2 regions of the Streptomyces sp. NPDC054047 genome follow, and region 2 is predicted to be linked to the other one. Evidence: riboswitches for the same ligand, from Rfam matches in the RefSeq annotation. Region 2 holds a riboswitch; the other holds the start of a gene.

Region 1 (4,357 bases), on a different contig from region 2:
CGGTCCATCTTCTCGACGGAGTCCATCCAGCGGAAGCAGAACTCGGCCTTCTCGCGGATGGAGGGGATCTCCTCGACCGCGTCGAAGGCCGCCGCGCGGTCCTCCGGGTCGGGCAGATAGGTGTCGAGCAGCGTCAGATAGAACTGGACGTGCACGGCCTCCTCGAAGAGCTGACGGCTCAAGTAGAGCCGCGCCTCGGGGGAGTTGATGTGCTTGTAGAGCGTGAGCACGAGGTTGTTGGAGACGATCGAGTCGCCGGTCGCGAAGAACGCGACCAGGCGGCCGATCATGTGCTGCTCGCCGGGCGAGAGCTTGGCGAGGTCGGCGACGTCCGAGTGGAGGTCGACCTCCTCGACGGTCCAGGTGTTCTTGATCGCGTCCCGGTAGCGCTCGTAGAAGTCGGGGTAGCGCATGGGGCGCAGAGTCAGCTCGAAGCCCGGGTCGAGGAGGTTCTTCTCGGCGTTGGTGGTGGAGCTCATTACTGGCAGGCCTCGCAGGACTCGGGGTTTTCCAGGGAGCAGGCGACGGCGTCTTCGGCCGATGCCTGGGCGGGTACGGGGGCGGGCTCGGCGGCTTCGGTGCGGCCGGCCGCCGCGCGGGCGATGCGGGTCGCCGGGCGCGAGCGCAGGTAGTACGTGGTCTTCAGGCCCTGCTGCCAGGCGTACGCGTACATGGAGGAGAGCTTGCCGATGGTCGGCGTCTCCAGGAACAGGTTCAGGGACTGCGCCTGGTCCAGGAACGGCGTGCGCGCGGCGGCCATGTCGATCAGGCCGCGCTGCGGGATCTCCCACGCGGTGCGGTAGAGGTCGCGGACCTCGGCGGGGATCCAGCTGAAGCCCTGCACCGAGCCGTTGGCCTCGCGCAGCGCCTCGCGGGTCTGCGCGTCCCAGACGCCGAGCCGTTTGAGCTCCTGCACCAGGTAGGCGTTGACCTGGAGGAACTCGCCGGACAGCGTCTCGCGCTTGAAGAGGTTGGAGACCTGCGGCTCGATGCACTCGTACACGCCCGCGATGGACGCGATCGTGGCGGTCGGCGCGATGGCGAGGAGCAGCGAGTTGCGCATGCCGGTCACGGCGATGCGCTCGCGCAGCGCGGCCCAGCGCTCCGGCCAGGTCAGCTCGACGCCGTAGTGGTCGGGGTGCAGGACGCCGCGCGCGGTGCGGGTCTTCTCCCAGGCGGGCACCGGTCCGTTGCGCTCGGCGAGGGTCGCGGACGCCTCGTACGCGGCGAGCATGATCCGCTCGGCGATGCGCGTGGAGAGGGCGCGCGCGGCGGGGGAGTCGAAGGGCAGCTTCAGCTGGAAGAAGACGTCCTGCAGACCCATCGCGCCCAGGCCCACCGGACGCCACCGGGCGTTCGACCTGCCGGCCTGCTCGGTCGGGTAGAAGTTGATGTCGACGACGCGGTCGAGGAACGTGACGGCGGTGCGGACGGTCTCGTCGAGCCGCTCCCAGTCGATGTCGCCGGCGGCGGTGTCCACGAAGGCGCCGAGGTTCACCGAACCCAGGTTGCAGACGGCCGTCTCGCCGTCGTCCGTCACCTCCAGGATCTCCGTGCAGAGGTTGGAGGAGTGGACCGTGTGGCCGGGCTCCGCCGTCTGGTTGGCGGTGCGGTTGGCGGCGTCCTTGAACGTCATCCAGCCGTTGCCGGTCTGCGCCAGGGTGCGCATCATCCGGCCGTAGAGGTCACGGGCGGGGATGGTCTTGCGGGCGAGCCCGGCGGCCTCGGCCTTGCGGTAGGCGGCGTCGAACTCCTCGCCCCACAGGTCGACGAGCTCGGGCACGTCGGCGGGCGAGAACAGCGACCAGTCCTGGCTCGCGGCGACCCGGCGCATGAACTCGTCCGGGATCCAGTGCGCGAGGTTGAGGTTGTGCGTGCGCCGCTGGTCCTCGCCCGTGTTGTCGCGCAGCTCCAGGAACTCCTCGATGTCGGAGTGCCAGGTCTCCAGGTAGACCGCGGCGGCGCCCTTGCGGCGGCCGCCCTGGTTCACGGCGGCGACGGAGGCGTCCAGGGTCTTGAGGAACGGCACGATGCCGTTGGAGTGGCCGTTCGTGCCGCGGATCAGCGAGCCGCGGGCGCGGATGCGGGAGAACGAGAGGCCGATGCCGCCCGCGTGCTTGGAGAGGCGCGCGACCTGGTGGTAGCGGTCGTAGATGGAGTCCAGCTCGTCCAGCGGGGAGTCGAGGAGGTAGCAGGAGGACATCTGCGGGTGCCGGGTGCCGGAGTTGAAGAGCGTCGGCGAGGACGGCAGGTAGTCCAGGCGGCTCATCAGGCGGTACAGCGCGGCGACTTCGTCCACCGAGCGCAGGCTGTCGTCTTCGGCGAGGCCGCTCGCGACGCGCAGCATGAAGTGCTGCGGGGTCTCGATGACGTGCCGGGTGATGGGGTGGCGAAGGAGATAGCGGCTGTGCAGGGTGCGCAGGCCGAAGTAGCCGAAGCGGAAGTCGGCGCCGTCCTCCAGGGCGGCCTCCACGAGACCGTCCAGGTGCTCGGCGTGGTCGGTGACGAACGCGGCGGTGCGGTCCGCGATCAGTCCCTCGCGGTGCCCCACGGCGACCGAGTCGGAGAAGGAGCGCACTCCCTGCGACGCGGCCTCGTCACGGATGCTGAGGCTGAGGAGCCTGGCCGCCAGCTGCGAGTACGTCGGGTCCTCGGAGATGAGCCCCGCGGCGGCCTCGGTCGCCAGCTCCCGCAGCTCCGCTGTGCTCTCTGCGTCCCCCCTGGCCGAGCGGCCGCGCAGCGCGGCGGCGGCGACTCTGCCGGGCTCGGCGTCGGGGAGATCGGCGGTGAGGTCGGTCAGGGTACGCAGCAGCGCGGTTCCTGGGCCGTCGGTGGTCTGCTGACCGCCGGTGGTCTGCGCTGACGCAGGTTCGGCTGGCGCGATGGTCACGGAGCACTCCCTCGCTCGGCTCGGAGCCTTGAGGAGGGCAGGAGTGACACACGGGGCGGCCGCCCAGGGCAGGGCCGCGCTCCGCGTCCACCAGCCCATTCCACGAGGCCCGGACGTCGTTGGCACCCGGACCGGTCGGAACGGGTGCGCTGTCGACAGGTCATCGGACTTGCGAGCACGACAAATGCGTACTCATACACCGTTGCGGGACAGTTCCGGACTTGCACCGGATTCCCCTGCGGCGACAGCGAGCACGAGCATACATCTTGTGCTGGCTCTGAGCCGCAGCCCCACATCTTGTGTCGGCGTGCGTATCCCCTAGGGTGGCGCCGAACTGATCGTCGAACAGGGGGAGACGGCGTGCGAGGACGGGGCGCGGGCTGCGCGGCGGTACTCCTGATGGTGCTCGCCGGGTGCGGCGAAGGTGAGGAACAGGTGCCCTCGGCGGCGGGTGTCGACGGCGACGTCGATCCCGGCAGGCGCTTCACGGGCGCCGAGCTGAAGTCGGCGCTGCTCCCGGCGAAGGCCACCGGCCCGCGGGCCAAGGCGACCGACGTCGGCACGGGCGGCTTCAACCGGGGCTACGGGGGCGGTGACTGGGGCGCCTGCGATCCCGGCGACGAGGCGAGTGCGGAGCTGTCCGGCATGCGGGGAGCCAGCGCCGGCCAGACGATTCTTCCCTTCCCCGGCGCGATCGCCGACGAAGGGGACCCCGTGCTCTCCCAGACCCTGGTCTCGATGCCGGACGCGCGGGCCGGGCGCCATGTCGAACTGCGCCGGCAACTCCACAAGGCGTGCCCCAGTGTCACCGTCGACACCGACGCGGCCCCGGTGGTGGAGCACCACGCGGTCGATGATCTGCCGGACCTCGGCGACGAGGCGATCCTCGAGAGCAAGCGGTACGAGGGGGGCGACGACCACGACGCGGAGACTCGGCACTACAAGGTCGAGGTACGGGTCGGCGGCGTGCTCGTCCTGGTGGACGCGGGCCCGCACAAGGACCGGGCGATCTCCTTGGCGACCAAGGCGGCGGCGCGGGTCCGGACGGAGCTCTACAAGGCCTCGTAGGGCGGTACGTACGACAGCGGGCCGCCGGATTTCTCCGGCGGCCCGCGTCACGTACGTACAAGAACAGGCCCGTACGAGAACAGGCTCAGTGCCCGCCCGGCGCCCCCACCGTGGCCGGCGGCAGCTCTTCCACGACGCCGGGGTCGCCCACGTCCGCGGTGTAGTCCCCGGGAGAGGTCTCGTCGATGCCGTCAGGGGCCTTCATGGCGCGCAGGACGAACGTCATGACCACCGTGACCACCACGTTCAGGACGAATGCCGTGAGTCCGATGTAGCCGATCTCGCCGATGCCGGGGATCTCGTCGGACGAGCCGCCGAAGTGCTTCTGCGTCGGCGACGCGACGCCGTACGCGGCGACCGTTCCGTAGACCATGCCGACCGCCCAGCCCGCGAGCAGCG
Region 2 (4,357 bases):
CCCGGCGACCAGTTCCTGGTCCTGTGCGCTGAGCAGCGCCGTCGTCCCGAAGAAGGAGGCGAAGACGCCACCGCGGTCGATGTCGCCGACGACGAGGACGGGGAAGCGGGCGGCCCGCGCGATCCCCATGTTCACGATGTCCGTGCGCCGCAGGTTGATCTCGGCGGGGCTGCCCGCGCCTTCGCAGATCACGGCGTCATAGCTGCCCCGAAGTTCCTCCAGGCATCCCACGACGGTGGAGAGCAGCGCTTCCTGCCGTCCACCGTGGTAGCCGCGTGCGCTCATCTCGCCCACGGCCTTGCCCATCAGGACGACCTGGCTGCTGCGGTCGCTGCCGGGCTTGAGCAGCACGGGGTTCATCAGCGCGCTCGGCTCGACCCGGGCGGCCTGCGCCTGCATGGCCTGGGCCCGTCCGATCTCGGCGCCTTCGCGCGTGACGAAGGAGTTGAGGGACATGTTCTGCGCCTTGAAGGGCGCGACGGAGACTCCCTTGCGGGCCAGCCACCGGCAGATGCCCGCGGTGACGACGCTCTTCCCCGCGTCCGATGTGGTCCCGGCCACGAGCAGTCCACCACTCACGAGGCGCCGCCTTTCCGCATAGTGCTCACCACTGCCGCGACCCCCAGGGCCAGCAGTCCGACCCGCCGCGACAACCGCACGGCCCGCTCGATGTCCGTCACGTCGACGGCCCGCCCGCCCGTGTTCAGGACGGGCCGGTGCTCGACCCGGCCTCCGTACGAGAGGCTCCCCCCGAGCCGTACCCCCAACGCCCCGGCGAAGGCGGACTCCACGGGCCCCGCGTTGGGGCTCGGATGCTTGGCCGCGTCCGCGCGCCAGGCGCGCAGGGCTCCCTTCGGAGCGTCCCCGGCGACGGCGGCCAGCACCGCGGTGAGCCGGGCGCCCGGCCAGCCCAGAACGTCGTCGAGCCGCGCGGAGGCCCACCCGTAGCGCCGGTACCTCACGGACTTGTGCCCGACCATGGCGTCGAGCGTGTTGACGGCACGGAAGGCGACCAGCCCCGGCACCCCGCCGACGGCGCCCCACACGAGCGCACCGACCACCGCGTCGGAGGTGTTCTCGGCGACGGACTCGACCACGGCCCGCGCGATGCCGTCGGCGTCCAGAGCCTGCGGATCGCGCCCGCACAGATGCGGCAGCCGCTCCCGCGCCACCTCGACGTCCCCGGCGGCGAGCGCCCCGCCGATGGCCCGCGCCTCACGCCCCAGCGAGGTCCCGCCGACCACGGCCCAGGTCGTGGCGGCGGTCAGCGCGACGGACGCGGCGCGTGAGTCACGTACGAGAGAAGAGGCCAGGGCGGCGGCACCGGCCGCGCCCCCGGCGCACACCACGGCGTGCAGGGCGCCCCACCCGCGGTGGTCACGCCACAGCACACGCTCGACGGCGCCCGCGGCCCGGCCGAACGCGGCGACCGGGTGCCCGCGGCGAGGATCGCCGAGCAGCAGGTCACCGAGGAGGCCGGCGGCGGCGCCGTACGCGAAGTCGCGGTCGGCACGCACGGGTTCAGCCGACCGGAAGGAGGAGAGGAGCGAGGGGCCTGGCCTGGAAGGGCAGGGGCACAGAGACCGGCAACGGGCGGCCGCGCATGGCGATATGTCCTCACTCAGGGTGTCCGCGCCCTGGTTCGACGTGACCGGCGGCGAGAGTTCCTGGCTTCCGAGGAGGGGGCTCCCCGATGACAGTGGCGGGACCGCGCCGGATTCGCACCGGCTTCCTCTCCTGCCGCCGTAATGGCTCCGGCAGTCCACCACGCCCGCGAACGCCCGTCAACTTGCCGTTGACCTGGTACGGGAGAGTGTGCCGAGGCCCACATGGGGCCGGTTTCCCGGCGTCGGCGTGCGTCGGCGCGGGCCGGGCACGGCGGACACGCGAAAGCCGGGTGGGACGCACTCGTCGAGGCGTGTCCCACCCGGCTCCCGTGAGGCCGAAGTGCCGTCAGGCGACGATCAGATAGATCCCGTACGCGACGGCCGCCAGGCAGAGCGCGAAGCACGCGTACGCGCCCGTGCGTGCCGCCACGGGGACGGTGCCGGCGGTGGTGCCGGCGGTGGTGGAAGAGGAGCCGGAGGTGGCCGCCTCGCGCTTGGAGAGGCCGACGATGCCGAGGGTGAACAGGCCCACCAGGGCCACCGTCACCCCGAGGCTGACTCCGAACACGGAGCCGAGAGCTGCCCAGTCGATGTTCATGCTGAGTTGTCCTTACACCGTGGCGGGCCGGGCGGGATCCGCCACGGTGCCGGTCGGGGCCGGGATGGTGGCCTTGACGAAGTCGACGTCGGCGCTCGCCACGGCCGACCCGGTGGGCGGCGGCGAGACGGCGGCCATCGCGGTGGTCACGACACCGGCGGGCTCGGCGCCGGAGGGGCCGCCGATCTCGTCGTCGGCGACGTTCGTGTGGTCGACGGCGTTGCGCCGGGAGAGCACCCAGATCACGGCCGAGCCACCGATGAGCAGCGCGGCGGTCGCCGCGACGCCCCAGGGGCCCTGCTTGGTGAGGAACTCCGCGCCCGCGCCGACCAGACCGGCGGCCGGGAGCGTGAGGCCCCAGGCGACGAACATGCGGGTCGCCGTGGACCAGCGGACCACACCGCCCTTGCGGCCGAGGCCCGCGCCCATCACGGCGCCCGAGCAGACCTGGGTGGTGGAGAGCGAGAAGCCGATGTGCGAGGAGGCGAGGATCGCGGTCGCGGCGCTGGTCTGGGCGGCGAAGCCCTGCTGCGGCGCGAGGTCCGTCAGGCCCTTGCCCATGGTGCGGATGATGCGCCAGCCGCCGAGGTAGGTGCCCAGCGCGATGGCGACACCGGCCGAGACGATGACCCACATCGGGGGGTTGGCACCCGGGTTCAGGACGCCGCCGGTGATCAGGGCGAGCGTGATGATGCCCATCGTCTTCTGCGCGTCGTTCGTGCCGTGCGCCAGCGAGACGAGGCCCGCGGAGGCGATCTGGCCGGTGCGGTAGCCCTTGGCGGTCGCCTTGGTGTCGGTGTTGCGCCCGATGCGGTACGTCAGGCGCGTGGCCAGCGTCGCGGCGATGCCGGCGACGAGGGGCGCGGCGATCGCGGGGATCAGGATCTTCGTGACGACGGTGCCGCCGTCGATCGACGACCAGCCCATCGACATGACCGCGGCACCGATGAGGCCGCCGAAGAGTGCGTGGGAGGAGCTGGAGGGCAGGCCCACCAGCCAGGTCAACAGATTCCAGAGGATCGCGCCCACCAGGGCCGCGAAGATCACCTCTGTCTTCAGTCCGTCCTCGTTGACGATCCCGCCGGAGATCGTCTTGGCGACCTCCACCGACAGGAAGGCGCCGACGAGATTCAGCACGGCGGACATGGCCACCGCCGTCTTGGGCTTGAGGGCGCCGGTCGAGATGGTGGTGGCCATCGCGTTGGCTGTGTCGTGGAAACCGTTCGTGAAGTCGAACACGAGAGCGGTAACGATCACGATCCCGAGGAGAAGCGTGATGTGTTCCATTTACCCAGGCTTCTGTTGGACGTCAGTGGCAAGTGGAACGTAGGCAACCTGGGTGAACGGAAAGTGAACTGGGCCGGGCCGTGCGGTGACCCAATTCGGGGCACCGTCACTCCGGTTCCGCCGGGGTCCTGCCGGGGATCGGCCGGAGTGGCGGTGCGAGGCCCGGAATCCGGGCTTCCGAGGGTGTCTGGGCTACCCCCGGGCGAACCTCTTCAACTGGTTCGGCGAGCCGTTGAAGAGATTCTGGTCACCCGGCAGTCTGCCGCCGTTGTCGTACTGCCGGATGGTCAGGTGCGACCAGCCCTTGGGCAGCGCTCCCGACGTCGACGACCAGCGTGCCAGCCACAGCGGGTGATGCGCGCCGTAGGCCCGGCTGCCGCCCGTGCAGGTGTTCCACCACTTGGTGGTCGTGTAGATCACGGGGCGCCGCCCCGTCCGCCGCTTCACCTCGTCGCTGAAGGACTTGATCCAGTTGACCATGCCGGTCCTGCTCATGCCGTAGCACTTCCGGCGGCTGTACGGATTGTGCTCGATGTCCAGGGCCGGCGGCAGTGTCATGCCGTCCGCCCGCCACCGTCCACCGTGCCTCATGAAGTACGCGGCCTGCTTCTTGCCCGACTTCTTGCCCGACGACTTGCTCGGCACGGCGAAGTGACGAAGCGTGCGCCCTTGCTCTTCGCCTTCCGCCAGTCGACGTTCTTCTGGTGCGACGAGACGTCGTGCCCTCTCGCCTTGCCCGCCGCCGAAACCGGAATCTCGGCGAGGGTGGTCCCCCCGAGGGCCAGAGTCGCCACCGAGGCCGCGATGACGCGGGCGCGGTGGCGGGACGGTTTGTGGTCACGAGCCATATTTCCCCCCGGATGAC

Evidence for each region. Region 2 has a riboswitch for cobalamin ahead of ACZ6ZP_RS00345 (cobalamin biosynthesis protein). Riboswitches for the same ligand answer to the same signal wherever they lie in the genome.
Region 1: linked by a shared signal. The riboswitch ahead of ACZ6ZP_RS27570 (ribonucleoside-diphosphate reductase subunit alpha) and the one ahead of ACZ6ZP_RS00345 (cobalamin biosynthesis protein) in region 2 are both predicted to bind cobalamin.

Annotation. Positions count from the first base shown of each region.
Region 1 covers NZ_JBVJKV010000008.1:200,623-204,979, forward strand. The annotation lists gene ACZ6ZP_RS27565 (ribonucleotide-diphosphate reductase subunit beta) at 1-479, opposite strand, end outside; gene ACZ6ZP_RS27570 (ribonucleoside-diphosphate reductase subunit alpha) at 479-2,890, opposite strand; cobalamin riboswitch at 3,028-3,151, opposite strand; gene ACZ6ZP_RS27575 (hypothetical protein) at 3,251-3,958, shown strand; gene mctP (monocarboxylate uptake permease MctP) at 4,044-4,357, opposite strand, start outside.
Region 2 covers NZ_JBVJKV010000001.1:62,188-66,544, reverse strand. The annotation lists gene ACZ6ZP_RS00350 (cobyric acid synthase) at 1-579, opposite strand, end outside; gene ACZ6ZP_RS00345 (cobalamin biosynthesis protein) at 576-1,517, opposite strand; cobalamin riboswitch at 1,640-1,782, opposite strand; gene ACZ6ZP_RS00340 (hypothetical protein) at 1,954-2,205, opposite strand; gene ACZ6ZP_RS00335 (inorganic phosphate transporter) at 2,218-3,492, opposite strand; partial or broken gene ACZ6ZP_RS00330 (GH25 family lysozyme) at 3,685-4,340, opposite strand.